Regions from separate parts of the Streptomyces sp. NBC_00876 genome, predicted to be linked through region 1. Evidence: predicted binding sites of a transcription regulator. Region 1 holds the regulator's gene; the other holds the start of a gene.
What was found. The regulator HrcA, encoded in region 1, represses chaperone genes, less so after heat shock. The targets are predictions, from matches to a motif close to TTNGCACTCNGNNNNNCNGAGTGCNAA.

Region 1 (6,935 bases):
GCCGTTGAACGCGTCCTTCAGCCGCGAGAACAGGCCCTGCTGTCCGGGCTGGAACTGGCCGGTGGGCCGCTCCTCGCCGCGCAGTTTCGACAGCTCGCGCAGGAGGCGTTCCTGCTCCGGGTCCATCTTCGTCGGGGTCATCACCTCGACGTGCACGATCAGGTCGCCGCGCCCGCCACCGCGCAGGTGGGTGATGCCGCGCCCGTGCAGCGGGACGGACTGGCCGGACTGGGTGCCCGGCCGGATGTCGACCTCCTCCAGGCCGTCGAGCGTCTCCAGCGGCACCTTGGTGCCGAGGGCCGCCGCCGTCATGGGGATGGTGACCGTGCAGTGCAGATCGTCGCCGCGCCGCTGGAACACCGCGTGCGGCAGCTCGTGGATCTCGACGTAGAGGTCACCGGCCGGGCCGCCGCCGGGGCCGACCTCGCCCTCGCCCGCGAGCTGGATGCGGGTGCCGTTGTCGACACCTGCGGGGATCTTCACGGTGAGCGTGCGCCGCGAGCGGATGCGGCCGTCGCCGGCGCACTCCGGGCACGGGGTCGGCACGACCGTACCGAAGCCCTGGCACTGGGGGCAGGGCCGCGAGGTCATGACCTGGCCGAGGAAGGACCGGGTGACCTGGGAGACCTCACCGCGGCCGCGGCACATGTCACAGGTCTGCGCGGAGGTGCCGGGCGCGGCACCCTCGCCGCTGCAGGTCGTACAGACGACGGCCGTGTCGACCTGGATGTCCTTGGTCGTGCCGAAGGCCGCCTCGGAGAGGTCGATCTCCAGCCGGATCATGGCGTCCTGGCCGCGCCGGGTGCGCGAACGGGGTCCGCGCTGCGACGCCGTACCGAAGAACGCGTCCATGATGTCGGAGAAGTTGCCGAAGCCACCCTGTCCGAATCCGCCCGCGCCACCTCCTCCGGAGGCGGACAGCGGGTCGCCGCCGAGGTCGTAGACCTGCTTCTTCTGGGCGTCCGACAACACCTCGTAAGCGGCGTTGATCTCCTTGAACCGCTCCTGGGTCTTCGGATCGGGGTTCACATCCGGGTGCAGCTCGCGCGCGAGCCTCCGGAATGCCTTCTTGATCTCGTCCTGAGAGGCGTCGCGGCGCACGCCGAGTACGGCGTAGTAGTCCGTGGCCACTTACGACTCCGCCAGGATCTGTCCGACGTAACGTGCCACTGCGCGTACCGCTCCCATCGTTCCGGGGTAGTCCATGCGGGTCGGTCCGACCACGCCGAGTTTGGCGACTGCCTCGTCGCCCGAACCGTAGCCGACCGCGACGACGGACGTGGAGTTGAGCCCCTCGTGGGCGTTCTCGTGCCCGATACGTACGGTCATGCCCGAGTCCTTGGCCTCGCCGAGCAGCTTCAGCAGCACGACCTGTTCCTCCAGTGCTTCCAGCACCGGCCGGATCATCACAGGGAAGTCGTGCCCGAAGCGGGTGAGGTTGGAGGTGCCGCCGATCATCAGCCGCTCCTCCGTCTCCTCGACGAGGGTTTCGAGCAGGATCGAGAGCACGGTGGACACGGTTCCCCGGTCCTCGCTCTCGAAGGATTCCGGCAGGTCCTGCACCAGCTGCGGGACGTCCGCGAAACGGCGCCCCACGACCCGGCTGTTGAGCCGGGCCCGCAGATCGGCGAGAGAGGTCTCGCCGAACGGCGCCGGGCAGTCGACCAGCCGCTGTTCGACCCGTCCGGTGTCCGTGATCAGCACGAGCATCACCCGGGCCGGGGCCAGGGACAGCAGTTCCACGTGCCGCACGGTCGAGCGGGTCAGCGAGGGGTACTGCACGACGGCGACCTGCCGGGTCAGCTGCGCGAGCAGCCGTACGGTACGGCCCACGACATCGTCGAGGTCGACCGCGCCGTCGAGGAAATTCTGAATGGCCCGGCGTTCCGGCGACGACAGGGGCTTGACGCCCGCGAGCTTGTCGACGAAGAGCCGGTAGCCCTTGTCCGTCGGGATGCGTCCCGCGCTGGTGTGGGGCTGGGCGATGAAACCCTCGTCCTCCAGCACCGCCATGTCGTTGCGGACGGTGGCCGGGGAGACCCCCAGCTTGTGCCGCTCCGTGAGCGCCTTGGAGCCGACGGGCTCCTCGGTGCCGACATAGTCCTGGACGATGGCGCGCAGCACTTCGAGTCTGCGTTCGCTGAGCATCGCGCACACCTCCAGCTGTGTACCTCGGTGGTTCTCGGGCCGTTCCCGGGTCCTGCCCTGGCACTCTGTGTGTACGAGTGCCAGCAATCCCCCGGCCAGTGTACGGCGACGGGGTGGCCCCCTAGCAAGGGCGACCGGCCACGCTACCGCGCGACTGCGCAGGTCGATGCCGATAGCGTCGTCCCATGGACGCCTCTTGGGAAGAGTTCGGCTGGGAGCGGCTCGGACACAAAGTGGGCCGCCGACGCCTTCCGGTGTGGGATGCAACGGTCGCACTGGTGGCCGGAACGGACGGGGTGTTGCTCTTCGACACCGGTTCGTCACTCCGTGAAGGGGTGGAAGTACGCGCCCAGGCGCAGTCCCTGCTCGGCAGAAGGGTGACGCACATCGCACTCAGCCACCCTCATTTCGATCATGTACTGGGCACGGCCGCCTTCGCCGGGGCGCAGGTGTACGGCGCGCGCGGCATGGCGGAACTGCTGCGGAGCGGGGCCGACGAGCTGCACTCCGACGCCGTGCGGCAGGGCCTGGCCGAGCACGACGCCGCGGAGTCCACCGATGCGCTGGTGGCGCCGCACCACCAGGTGTCCGGCGAGTGGACGCTCGATCTGGGCGGCGGGTGCGAGGTGGTGCTCGTGAACGTCGGCGCGGGACACAGCGGCCACGACCTGGCGGCACTGGTGCCCGGCTCCCCCTCGATCGTGTTCTGCGGCGATCTGGTCGAGGAGTCCGGTGAACCCCAGGCGGGCCCGGACGCGTTCCCCGCGCGCTGGCCGGCGGCGCTGGACCGGCTGCTGGAGCTGGGCGGCGAGGACGGGCTGTACGTGCCGGGGCACGGGGCGGTGGTGGACGCCGCGTTCGTACGGGCGCAGCGCGACGACCTCGCGGTCCGGTTCGGCGTGTCGTAGGCCACTCCCCGCTTATCGTCGTCCGATGCGCAGCTACCAGCCGGACCTGACCCCGCCGTGGAAGAGGTCCGCCCCCGTTCCCGAGGTGCCCGCCGAGCCGGATCTGGTCGTGGAGGAGGCCGCCACCGGCTTCTGCGGTGCGGTGATCCGGTGCGAGAAGACGGCCGAGGGTCCGACGGTGACCCTGGAGGACCGCTTCGGCAAGCACCGGGTCTTCCCGATGACGCCGCGCGGCTTCCTCCTGGAGGGCCGGGTCGTGACGCTCGTGCGCCCGTCGGCGGGCGGCCCGGTGCGCCCCGCCCGTACGGCCTCCGGTTCGGTGGCGGTTCCCGGGGCGCGGGCGCGGGTGGCGCGGGCCGGGCGGATCTATGTGGAGGGCCGGCACGACGCGGAGCTGGTCGAGCGGGTCTGGGGCGACGACCTGCGGATCGAGGGCGTGGTCGTCGAGTACCTGGAGGGCATCGACGACCTCCCGGCGATCGTGCGCGAGTTCTCGCCGGGCCCGGACGCGCGGCTGGGGGTGCTCGTCGACCATCTGGTGCCGGGGTCCAAGGAGTCGCGTATCGCGGCGCAGATCTCGGACGGGAACGTCCTGGTGGTCGGCCACCCGTACATCGATGTCTGGGAGGCGGTGAAGCCGTCGTCGGTGGGGATCGCCGGGTGGCCGGTGGTGCCGCGCGGCCAGGACTGGAAGACCGGTGTGTGCCGTTCGCTGGGGTGGCCGGAGAACACCGGCGCGGCCTGGCAGCGGATTCTGTCCACGGTCCGCTCCTACCGGGACCTGGAGCCGGAACTGCTGGGCCGGGTAGAGGAATTGATCGATTTCGTCACTCTTCCCGCGTGATGTCCGGCGGGCCTTCCCGCCAATCCTGGACCGATCCCGACGAATGCCTGCGGCTCGCACACATCATCGGTTATTGAGTGGTGCCTGGCTCTTTTCGCTAGGGAAGGCACGGGGCGATGGCGCGCGAAGTGTGGCGGGACAGTGCGGAGAACGAGGCGGCCTCCGCCGTCTTCCATTTCGTGCAGCAGCTCATCGACCGGTACCGGGACAACCGGCCGGTGATGCCGCTGGTCGTCCTCCAGGCCGCCGAGGCCGATGTCCCGGCCGCCGTGGACGCCAGGGTCGGGCACATCGTGCGCCAGATCCACCGGGCCAACCAACTGCGCCGCGTCCCGCTGAAGCTGCTGGAAGGCCGTGGGCAGACCCCGTACGACGCGGCCCTCGACATGGTCCGCACGCTGACCGAGCGGCCCTGGGAGACCCGGGGCGGCTCTCAGTACAAGCCCTTCACCTTTCCCCGCTCCCGGCTGCTCGGCGCGATCGAGCAGGCCACCGCTGCCGTGCTCCGGGACCCGGGCCCCGGCGATTCCCGCGACAGCCGTGACGAGCGGATCCTGGAGGAGCTGGGCACGCTGCGCTGGCGGGCCAGCCGGCGGGGGCCGCGCAACTGGTGGAGTGCGTTCAGGGAGTCGGTGCGGCCCGAGACGTTCCTCGGCGCCGTCGTCATCGCGGTGCTCGGTGTGCTGCTCGGCGAGATCGGCTGGCTGCCGACCGCGCTGGTCGCCGTGGGGGCGATGGTCGGACTCGCCGTCGTCCGGCTGGTGACCACGTCGGCGCCGCCGCTGCTGTGGCTGCGCCGGGCCAGCCGGTGGTTCGCCACGACCTCGTCACTGGCCGCGGCCAGCACCGGCTACCCGTCCGACGGCTGGTCCCGGTTCTCGCCCAGCGGGTCCTGGCGCGTCATCCGGGCCCGGGCCGCGGTGGTGGCCGGGCGCGTGGCCGACGCGTCGGCGGGCGACGAGCAGTCCCGCCAGTTCCATCTGGAGCTGCGGGTCCAGGCGCTGCTGGAGGACCTGCGGAACAACTACCGCCCGCACGCGCTGGACTGGCGGCGCGGCAAGCGCACCGTTCCGCCGGTGGTCTTCCTGCCGACCGCCGTGCAGAGCAACGGCGGCATCCAGTTGATCAACGCCATCAACAACGTCCGCTCCCGGCGCAGCGAGGTCGATCCGCTGCTGCTCCTGGCCTCGCTGCCGGCGGCCGGGATACTGCGGCACACCCCGCCGCTGCCGGCCGCGCCGCTGCCCACGCACAGCGGTGCGGCGCGTGCCCGTTACGAGAACTGGGTCAGCCACCTCAGCGTCGGACAGTCCCCCTCGGCCGCCGCCGAGCTCGCCTGGGTGCTGCGGCTGCCGCTCTCGACGGAACAGCTGACCCATGAGCACGGGCACGCTCAGCTCGTCACGGAGCGGGTTCGCAGGACGTGGGTCTGGTGGGTGATGTCGCGCACGACCCTCGCGTGTCTGATGACCGGCGCCCTGCTGGGGACCCTGTTGCTGAGCAACCATCTGGAGAACCGGTACTGCCACGGCCCGCTCACGGACGTCAACACGGACTCGGTGGAACGTCCCGGACCGGGCAACGGGGCCAAGGAGTGCATAGGCGTGGCGACCACCACACAGGTGCGTTTCGCGGCGGGCAACGAGCTGGAGCTGGACGGCGTCGGCAAGGGCGTCACCTTCGACCGGATCGAGCGGGCGGTGGCGCAGGAGAACGCGGCCATCCAGCCCGGTGACAAGTACGTCACCATCATCTACGCGGGACCCTTCACCTCCACGTCGCCCGCCGGCACCCGCAAGGCCCTGGAGGAGCTGACGGGCGTCTACCTCTATCAGCACCACACCAACACGCTGGACTTCTCCGTCAAGCTCAGGGTGCTGACCGCCAACGGCGGGCAGGACATGCTCCAGCAGATCACGGCGGTGAAGAAGATCATCGAGGTGGCCGAAAGGGATCCCTCGGTCGTCGGTGTGGTCGGGCTCGGGCGCGACACGACCGACAGCCCGAAGGCCACCGGTCTGCTCCAGCAGGCCGGTCTCCCGGTGGTGGACACCACCAACTCCGGCGGCTATCTGGCGACGGACTACTCGAACTACTTCGGTATCGCGGCGACCGACCAGGAGCAGGCGGACGCTCTCGGCCTGGTGGCCGGACAGGTGGCGGGCAGGTCGAAGCATCCGCAGGCCCTCGTGCTGTCCCGCCGGCTCAACAACAACGACAAGGACCGCTACACGAAAGAGCAGCGCGCGGTGGGCAGCACGATGCTGGACGAGGCCGGGTTCACGCTCTCCCCGCTGGTGGAGTACGGCCTCGGCCGCCGCAGCAGCGCCGATCTGGACAAGCCGGTGCAGCGGATCTGCTCGGCGGACCCGGCGCCGGACGCCCTGTACTTCGCCGGCCGGGTCGAGGACGTCGCCAATCTGATGAGCCGGCTCGCGCACAACTGCTCCGGCAGGTCCATCACGGTCTTCACGGGCGACGACCTGACCAAGGCGCGGCTCGACGACTCCACGGACACCACGAAGAACGTCACGCTCTACCACACGGCGCTCGCCCCGATGAGCCGCGGCCGGGCCGACGGCTTCTACGAGGAGGCGCGCAGGACGCTGGAGAAGCTGCTGCCCGAGGGCCGCACGCTGGCGAAGCTGCCGGCCTCCAGGCCCTACGAGAACGCCCTGTTCGCCAGCGGGCAGTCGGTCATCTCCTACCAGGCGACCGCCGCCCTGTACGACGCCGCCAGCCACGGTGACGCGGTGAACAGCGCCGCCGAGACCTGGGCGAACCTGTACGCGGTGCGGTTGCAGACCATGCCCACCGGCACGATCACCTTCCGCGGCTTCATCCCGTACGAGTCGCAGGCGGGCCACGGTCTCGACGTCGTCCAGGTCACGTATCCGGACGGCCGCAGCCACACCAGGATCATCTGCGGCCGCGCGGCCGGCGCCCGGGCCATCACTCCGGCGGGCTGCCCGGTGGGGTGAGGGCCCGGCCCTGTTCGTGCGTGCCCGGGTGGGGTGAGGGCGCAGCCCCGTCCG
Region 2 (6,935 bases), 2.1 Mb from region 1:
TGCCAGCCGGTGATCAGGGCGGTGGGGACGTTCGCCCGGTCGGCCGCCTCGCCGGCGGAGGCGCCCTGCCAGTACGGGTCGTCCGCGTCCGGGTACGTCATCACCGCGTCCAGCCACGGCACTTCGCCGCCGAGCGCGTTCGCGTACGACCCGCGCAGCGGCTGCGCGGTGACGAGGTCGCTCATGTGGCGCTGGAGGCGCAGGGTCGCCTTGATGAAGGGCCCCATGCCGCGGTGCTGGTGCGTCATGCCGGAGCCGACCAGGAGCGCGTTCTCCAGGTGCAGCGCGCCGTCGGTGTGGAAGAGGGCGTACGGGTCGTGCAGGCCGACCTGGACCGCCATGGCCTTCAGCTCCGGCGGCGGGTCCAGGGCGAGCGCCCACTGGGTGTAGCCGAGGTAGCTGGGCCCGGTCGTGCCGAGGCTGCCGTTGAACCAGGGCTGGTCGCGCAGCCAGGCAACGGTGGCCAGGCCGTCGGCGGCCTCGTTGCGCCAGAGGTCGAAGGTGCCGCCCGAGCCGCCGGTGCCGCGGCAGCTCTGGAGGACCACGTGGAAGCCCTGTTCGGCGAAGAGCATCCCGTACTGGGGGGACCACGGCACGCCCCGCCCGTAGGGCGAGCGCACGAGGAGGGTGGGGAAGTCGCCCTCCGTACGGGGGAAGTAGTGGTCCGTGATCAACGGGCTGCCGTCGGCGGCCGGAACCGTCAGCCCCGGCTCCCAGCCCACCTTGTGCCGGGCGGCGGGAAGTCCCCGCCAGCTGGCCCGCATCAGCCGTGCGGACAGGGGCGGCTTCGCGGACGACGGCGTCCAGGCGGGCCTCGGCAGGGCGTCGTGCGTGGGTGATGTCATCGTTCGCCTCCATCGCTCAGAGCATTCTCGTACTGTGTACGAGAATAGACGATGCTTGGATGACTTCGACAGGAGGAGCCGTGGTGAGGAAGGAAACAGCAGGATCGTGACCCGTGCCGACGGGCCCGGCGCCGGCGGCGTCGACCCACGAGAACTCTGGCTGGACCAGGACCGGCCCCGCAGGGGGCGCAGGCCCGCCTTCAGCCGCGAAGCCATCACGGCGGCGGCCGTCGCCCTGGCCGACGCCGAAGGAATCGACGCGGTCACCATGCGGCGGGTCGCCGCGGAGGTGGGCGCCGGCGTCATGTCGCTCTACAGCTACGCCCCCGACAAGGAGACGCTGCTGGACCTGATGATCGACCAGGTCAACGGCGAGCTGCCCACGTCCTCCCCCCTCACCGGCGACTGGCGGGCCGACCTCAAGGCCATCGGGCACCTCCAGCGCGACCACATGCTCCGCCACCCCTGGCTGGCCACCGCCGTACCCGCCCGCCGCACCCTGGGCCCCCGCACCCTCGCCTTCCTGGAACACGCCCTGGCCGCCCTGCGCCCCATCGGCCTCGACGGCCTCGCCCGGCTGGAGGTCTTCGCCCAGCTCACCGCGTTCGTCGCCGGACACGTGGCCCACGAGGTCGCCCAGGCCGCGGCCGCCCAGTCACCCGACCGGGCCACGGCCGAGGCGCTCTACCTCGCCGCCGTCGCGGCGGACGGCCACCACCCGGAACTGGCGGCCGCCCTCTCCTCGGCCGGCCGCCCGGTCACCCCCGACGCCACGTTCACCCGCTTCCTGAACCGGCTGGTCGACGGCCTGGACGCGGACTGACCAACCGGCCGGCCGGGGGCACACAAAAGACACCGACCCCCGGGGAACGAGTCCCCGGGGGCCGGTGTCGTGTACTGCTGTGCAGGAGCTACCGATCCGTCAGGATCAGAAGTCCATGTCACCGCCGGGCATGCCGCCCGGAGCGCCGCCGGCAGCGGCCTTCTCCGGCTTGTCGGCGATGACGGCCTCGGTGGTGAGGAAGAGCGCGGCGATGGACGCGGCGTTCTGCAGGGCGGAGCGCGTGACCTTCGCCGGGTCGAGAATGCCCTCGGCGATCATGTCGACGTACTCGCCGGTCGCGGCGTTGAGGCCGTGACCGATCGGCAGGTTGCGCACCTTCTCGACGACGACGCCACCCTCGAGACCACCGTTGACGGCGATCTGCTTGAGCGGGGCCTCCAGCGCCAGCTTGACGGCGTTGGCGCCGGTCGCCTCGTCGCCCGTGAGCTCGAGCTTCTCGAAGACGGCCGAGGCCTGGAGCAGAGCCACGCCACCACCGGCGACGATGCCCTCCTCGACGGCGGCCTTGGCGTTGCGCACCGCGTCCTCGATGCGGTGCTTGCGCTCCTTGAGCTCGACCTCGGTCGCGGCGCCGGCCTTGATGACGGCCACGCCGCCGGCCAGCTTCGCGAGGCGCTCCTGGAGCTTCTCGCGGTCGTAGTCCGAGTCGGAGTTCTCGATCTCGGCGCGGATCTGGTTGACGCGGCCCTGAACCTGGTCGCTGTCACCGGAGCCGTCGACGATCGTCGTCTCGTCCTTGGTGATGACGACCTTGCGGGCGCGGCCGAGCAGGTCGAGACCGGCGTTCTCCAGCTTGAGGCCGACCTCCTCGGAGATGACGGTGCCACCGGTGAGGATGGCGATGTCGCCGAGCATGGCCTTGCGGCGGTCACCGAAGCCCGGAGCCTTGACGGCGACGGACTTGAAGGTGCCACGGATCTTGTTGACGACCAGGGTCGACAGGGCCTCGCCCTCGACGTCCTCGGCGATGATCAGCAGCGGCTTGCCGGACTGCATGACCTTCTCGAGCAGCGGAAGGAGGTCCTTCACGTTGCTGATCTTCGAGTTCACGATCAGGATGTACGGGTCGTCCAGGGACGACTCCATGCGCTCCATGTCCGTGGCGAAGTACGCCGAGATGTAGCCCTTGTCGAAGCGCATACCCTCGGTGAGCTCGAGCTCCAGACCGAAGGTCTGGGACTCCTCGACGGTGATGACGCCTTCCTTGCCGACCTTGTCCATGGCCTCGGCGATGAGCTCGCCGATCTGGGTGTCGGCGGCGGAGATGGAGGCGGTCGAAGCGATCTGCTCCTTGGTCTCCACGTCCTTGGCCTGCTCCAGGAGGGCGGCGGAGACGGCCTCGACGGCCTTCTCGATGCCCCGCTTGAGAGCCATCGGGTTGGCACCCGCGGCCACGTTGCGAAGGCCCTCGCGGACGAGCGCCTGAGCGAGAACGGTGGCGGTGGTCGTACCGTCGCCGGCGACGTCGTCCGTCTTCTTGGCGACCTCCTTGACCAGCTCCGCACCGATCTTCTCGTACGGGTCCTCCAGCTCGATCTCCTTGGCGATGGAGACACCATCGTTGGTGATCGTGGGGGCGCCCCACTTCTTCTCAAGGACGACGTTGCGGCCCTTGGGGCCGAGGGTGACCTTGACGGCGTCGGCGAGCTGGTTCATGCCGCGCTCAAGACCGCGCCGGGCCTCCTCGTCGAAGGCGATGATCTTGGCCATATGAAGTGGTCCTCCCGGACAGGGGTGGATTTCTCCGGACCGAGAGGCGCCCGCGACGGACGGCCTGCCTGTCTGCCGGTTCCTTGCCCCGGCAGACCTGCGGGCCTCACCGGCCCGGTCCAAGTTTCTGTCACTCTCACCCAGAGAGTGCTAACCAATAATTAGCACTCGACCCCCGAGAGTGCAAGCGTCCTCCTCGGAGTGTGGACAGCCGTACGGGGCGCGCGGAAGCGGCCCGGGACGCACGAAGGGCCCGTACCTGTGAGGTGCGGGCCCTTCGTGCGTGAGTAGTGTCGTTGGCCGACTGTGTCGTGGCCGTGCCGGGCTCAGCCGACGGCGAGCTTGACCATGTCCGCCTGCGGCCCCTTCTGGCCCTGCGAGATCTCGAATTCAACTCGCTGACCCTCTTCGAGGGTGCGGTACCCGTCCATCTGGATCGCGCTGTAGTGGACGAAAACATCCGCACCACCGTCGACCGCGATGAAGCCGTACCCCTTCTCCGCGTTGAACCACTTGACGGTGCCCTGAGCCATGCCTAACTCCCCTATTACTGGCCCTTGCACAGGACCGCACTTCGCGGGCCCGGGTCAGAACTCACCCTCCGACAGGAGAGGGTGCGTGCGCCGGAACGCGCCGACCGCGGCCGAATGTATCTGCCCAACTGCCCTCTGCAACAGGTCAATCGGACGAGAAATCTGGGCAGCACCGATCGCCCGAAGATGAGGAATCCACAAGAATGCAGGGCAAGTCGGGCCAGGCAAAGGCGACTTATGACTCAAGGGGAGTGAACACTTTGGCTGCATCTGGTCACGGCCAGGCGCATTCTCATATGCGGGCGGCACGGGCAGCGAAGGGGACTTCCCTCACTCTACCGCGCTCAACCATGCAGAATTGCCCCCTCCGCTTCTCTCGCAGAGGGGGCAATTCCGGTGACACGGTGAAGTCGGGCCGCGGGGGCGGCCCGGACGACGGGCCCGGGGGCCCGGGGCTCAGCAGCCGCCGGCGACGGCCGGGATGATCGAGATTCCGGCGCCGTCCGGGGTGACCGCTTCCAGGCCGCCCTCGAAGCGCACGTCGTCGTCGTTGACGTACACGTTCACGAAGCGCCGCAGCTTGCCCTGGTCGTCCAGGACGCGGGCGGCGATGCCCGGGTGGTCCTTCTCCAGGGACTCGATGACCTCGGAGAGGATCGCGCCCTCGGCCGGGACCTCGGCCTGGCCGCCCGTGTAGGTGCGGAGGATGGTGGGGATACGGACCTTGACGCTCATGGTGGGTGCCCTTCCTGAAGTCTCGGGTGGTCGAACGCTTCTCAGCTGGTGGCGAGTCCGGCGGCGCGGAAGGCTTCCAGGCTCGGGCGGATCGTGGCGCTCGCCTGCGAGGTGGCGGCCACCGCGTCCAGCGTCTTGAGGCCGTCGCCGGTGTTCAGGACGACGGTGGTGAGCGACGGGTCCAGCAGACCGGCCTCGATCAGCTTCTTCGTCACGCCGACCGTCACCCCGCCCGCGGTCTCGGCGAAGATGCCCTCGGTGCGGGCCAGCAGCTTGATCGCTTCGACGACCTGCTCGTCGTCGACGTCCTCGACGGCGCCGCCGGTGCGGCGGGCGATGTCCAGGACGTACGGGCCGTCGGCCGGGTTGCCGATCGCCAGGGACTTGGCGATCGTGTTCGGCTTCTGCGGCCGCACGACGTCGAGACCGGCCTTGAAGGCGGCGGAGACCGGGGAGCAGCCCTCGGCCTGGGCGCCGAAGATCTTGTACGGCTTGTCCTCGACCAGGCCGAGCCTGATCAGCTCCTGGAGACCCTTGTCGATCTTCGTGAGCTGCGAGCCGGACGCGATCGGGATGACGATCTGGTCGGGCAGCTGCCAGCCGAGCTGCTCGCAGATCTCGTAGGCGAGGGTCTTGGAACCCTCGCCGTAGTACGGGCGCAGGTTGACGTTGACGAAGCCCCAGCCCTCGCCGAGCGGGTCGCCGATGAGCTCGGAGCAGAAGCGGTTGACGTCGTCGTAGTTGCCCTCGATGCCGACCAGCTCACCGCCGTACACCGCGGCCATGACGACCTTGCCCTGCTCCAGGTCGTGCGGGATGAACACGCAGGACCGCAGGCCGGCGCGGGCGGCGGCGGCGCCCACCGCTCCGGCGAGGTTGCCGGTGGAGGAGCAGGACAGGGTGGTGAATCCGAAGGCGCGGGCGGCCTCGACGGCGATCGCGACGACACGGTCCTTGAAGGAGTGCGTCGGGTTGCCGGAGTCGTCCTTGACGTACAGGCCGCCGGTGACGCCCAGCTCACGGGCGAGGTTGTCGGCCTTGACCAGCTTGGTGAAGCCGGGGTTGATGTTGGGCTTGTCCGCGACGTCGGAGGGGACCGGCAGCAGCGGCGCGTAGCGCCAGATGTTGTTCGGACCGGCCTCGATGCGCTTCTTCAGCTCGTCCGGGGAGCCGCTCGGCAGGTCGTACGCCACTTCGAGCGGCCCGAAACAGGACGCGCAGGCGAAAATGGGGCCGAGTTCGAATCGCTCTCCGCATTCGCGGCAGGAAAGCGCCGCGGCGGGACCGAGGTCCACGGAAGATTCGGTGTTTGCTGCAACAGTCTCAACAGCCATGATGGCGAGGCCCTTTCTCCTCATCTTCCTCGTGACGCATTTCGCCACAAGACGGAATTGGCACCTTCCCCACCTGACCTCGCGGTCGGCAGGAGGGTTGCCGGGACTTCAACGGGCCGTTCCCTCAGTCCCTCTGGATGAGCGCTATGGCACTGGATCATGGATCCAGGCGTTTATCGGCGGACGGACCCCCGGCATGCGACGGTCATCTGCGTTGTTCAAGACTGTAACCGAAGCACCGGACTGTTGAGATAGTCGTCCGAACCGCGAGATGGATCACATACAGGGAGTATCGACCGTGCTGGAAGAGGTCGAACGCTGGCTGACCAGGCGTTCCTGGTCGGCCGCCGACCGCCCGCTGGAGCGTCTCCTGGCCGCCCGGGGCCCCGGCGGGAGTGCCGCCGGCCACGGCCGTGTGAGTGTCGTCCTGCCCGCCCTGAACGAGGCGGCGACGGTCGGGGACATCGTGGCGACGATCCGGCGCGAGCTCATGGAGAAGGTCCGGCTGGTCGACGAACTCGTGGTGATCGACTCCGGCTCCACGGACGCCACCGCCGAGGTCGCCCGCCGGGCCGGCGCCCGGGTGGTGCACCGGGACGCGATCCTCCCCCGCGTCCCCGCCGCCCCGGGCAAGGGCGAGGTGCTCTGGCGCTCACTCCTGGTGACCGGCGGCGACATCGTGTGCTTCATCGACGCGGACCTGAAGGACTTCTCTGCGGACTTCGTCTCCGGCATCGTCGGCCCGCTGCTGACCGACCCGGACGTGCAGTTCGTCAAGGCGATGTACGACCGCCCCCTCGACGGGACCGCAGGCCAGGGCGGCCGGGTGACCGAGCTGGTGGCCCGGCCGCTGCTCAATCTCCACTGGCCGCGGCTGGCCGGCTTCGTCCAGCCGCTGGGCGGCGAGTACGCCGTACGCCGCTCACTGCTGGAG

Region 2: a site for HrcA is predicted at 3,561-3,587, ahead of groL (chaperonin GroEL). Genes of this name have one in related genera too.

Annotation. Positions count from the first base shown of each region.
Region 1 covers NZ_CP108800.1:2,620,000-2,626,934, forward strand. Annotated here, with positions in the region: gene dnaJ (molecular chaperone DnaJ) at 1-1,131, opposite strand, end outside; gene hrcA (heat-inducible transcriptional repressor HrcA) at 1,132-2,148, opposite strand; gene OG782_RS11515 (MBL fold metallo-hydrolase) at 2,334-3,056, shown strand; gene OG782_RS11520 (DUF3097 domain-containing protein) at 3,082-3,900, shown strand; gene OG782_RS11525 (ABC transporter substrate-binding protein) at 4,017-6,881, shown strand.
Region 2 covers NZ_CP108800.1:4,748,679-4,755,613, reverse strand. Annotated here, with positions in the region: gene OG782_RS20830 (CocE/NonD family hydrolase) at 1-845, opposite strand, end outside; gene OG782_RS20825 (TetR/AcrR family transcriptional regulator) at 952-1,668, shown strand; gene groL (chaperonin GroEL) at 1,774-3,399, opposite strand; gene OG782_RS20815 (cold-shock protein) at 3,726-3,932, opposite strand; gene OG782_RS20810 (MoaD/ThiS family protein) at 4,389-4,667, opposite strand; gene thrC (threonine synthase) at 4,709-6,001, opposite strand; SAM riboswitch class I at 6,019-6,145, opposite strand; gene OG782_RS20800 (glucosyl-3-phosphoglycerate synthase) at 6,300-6,935, shown strand, end outside.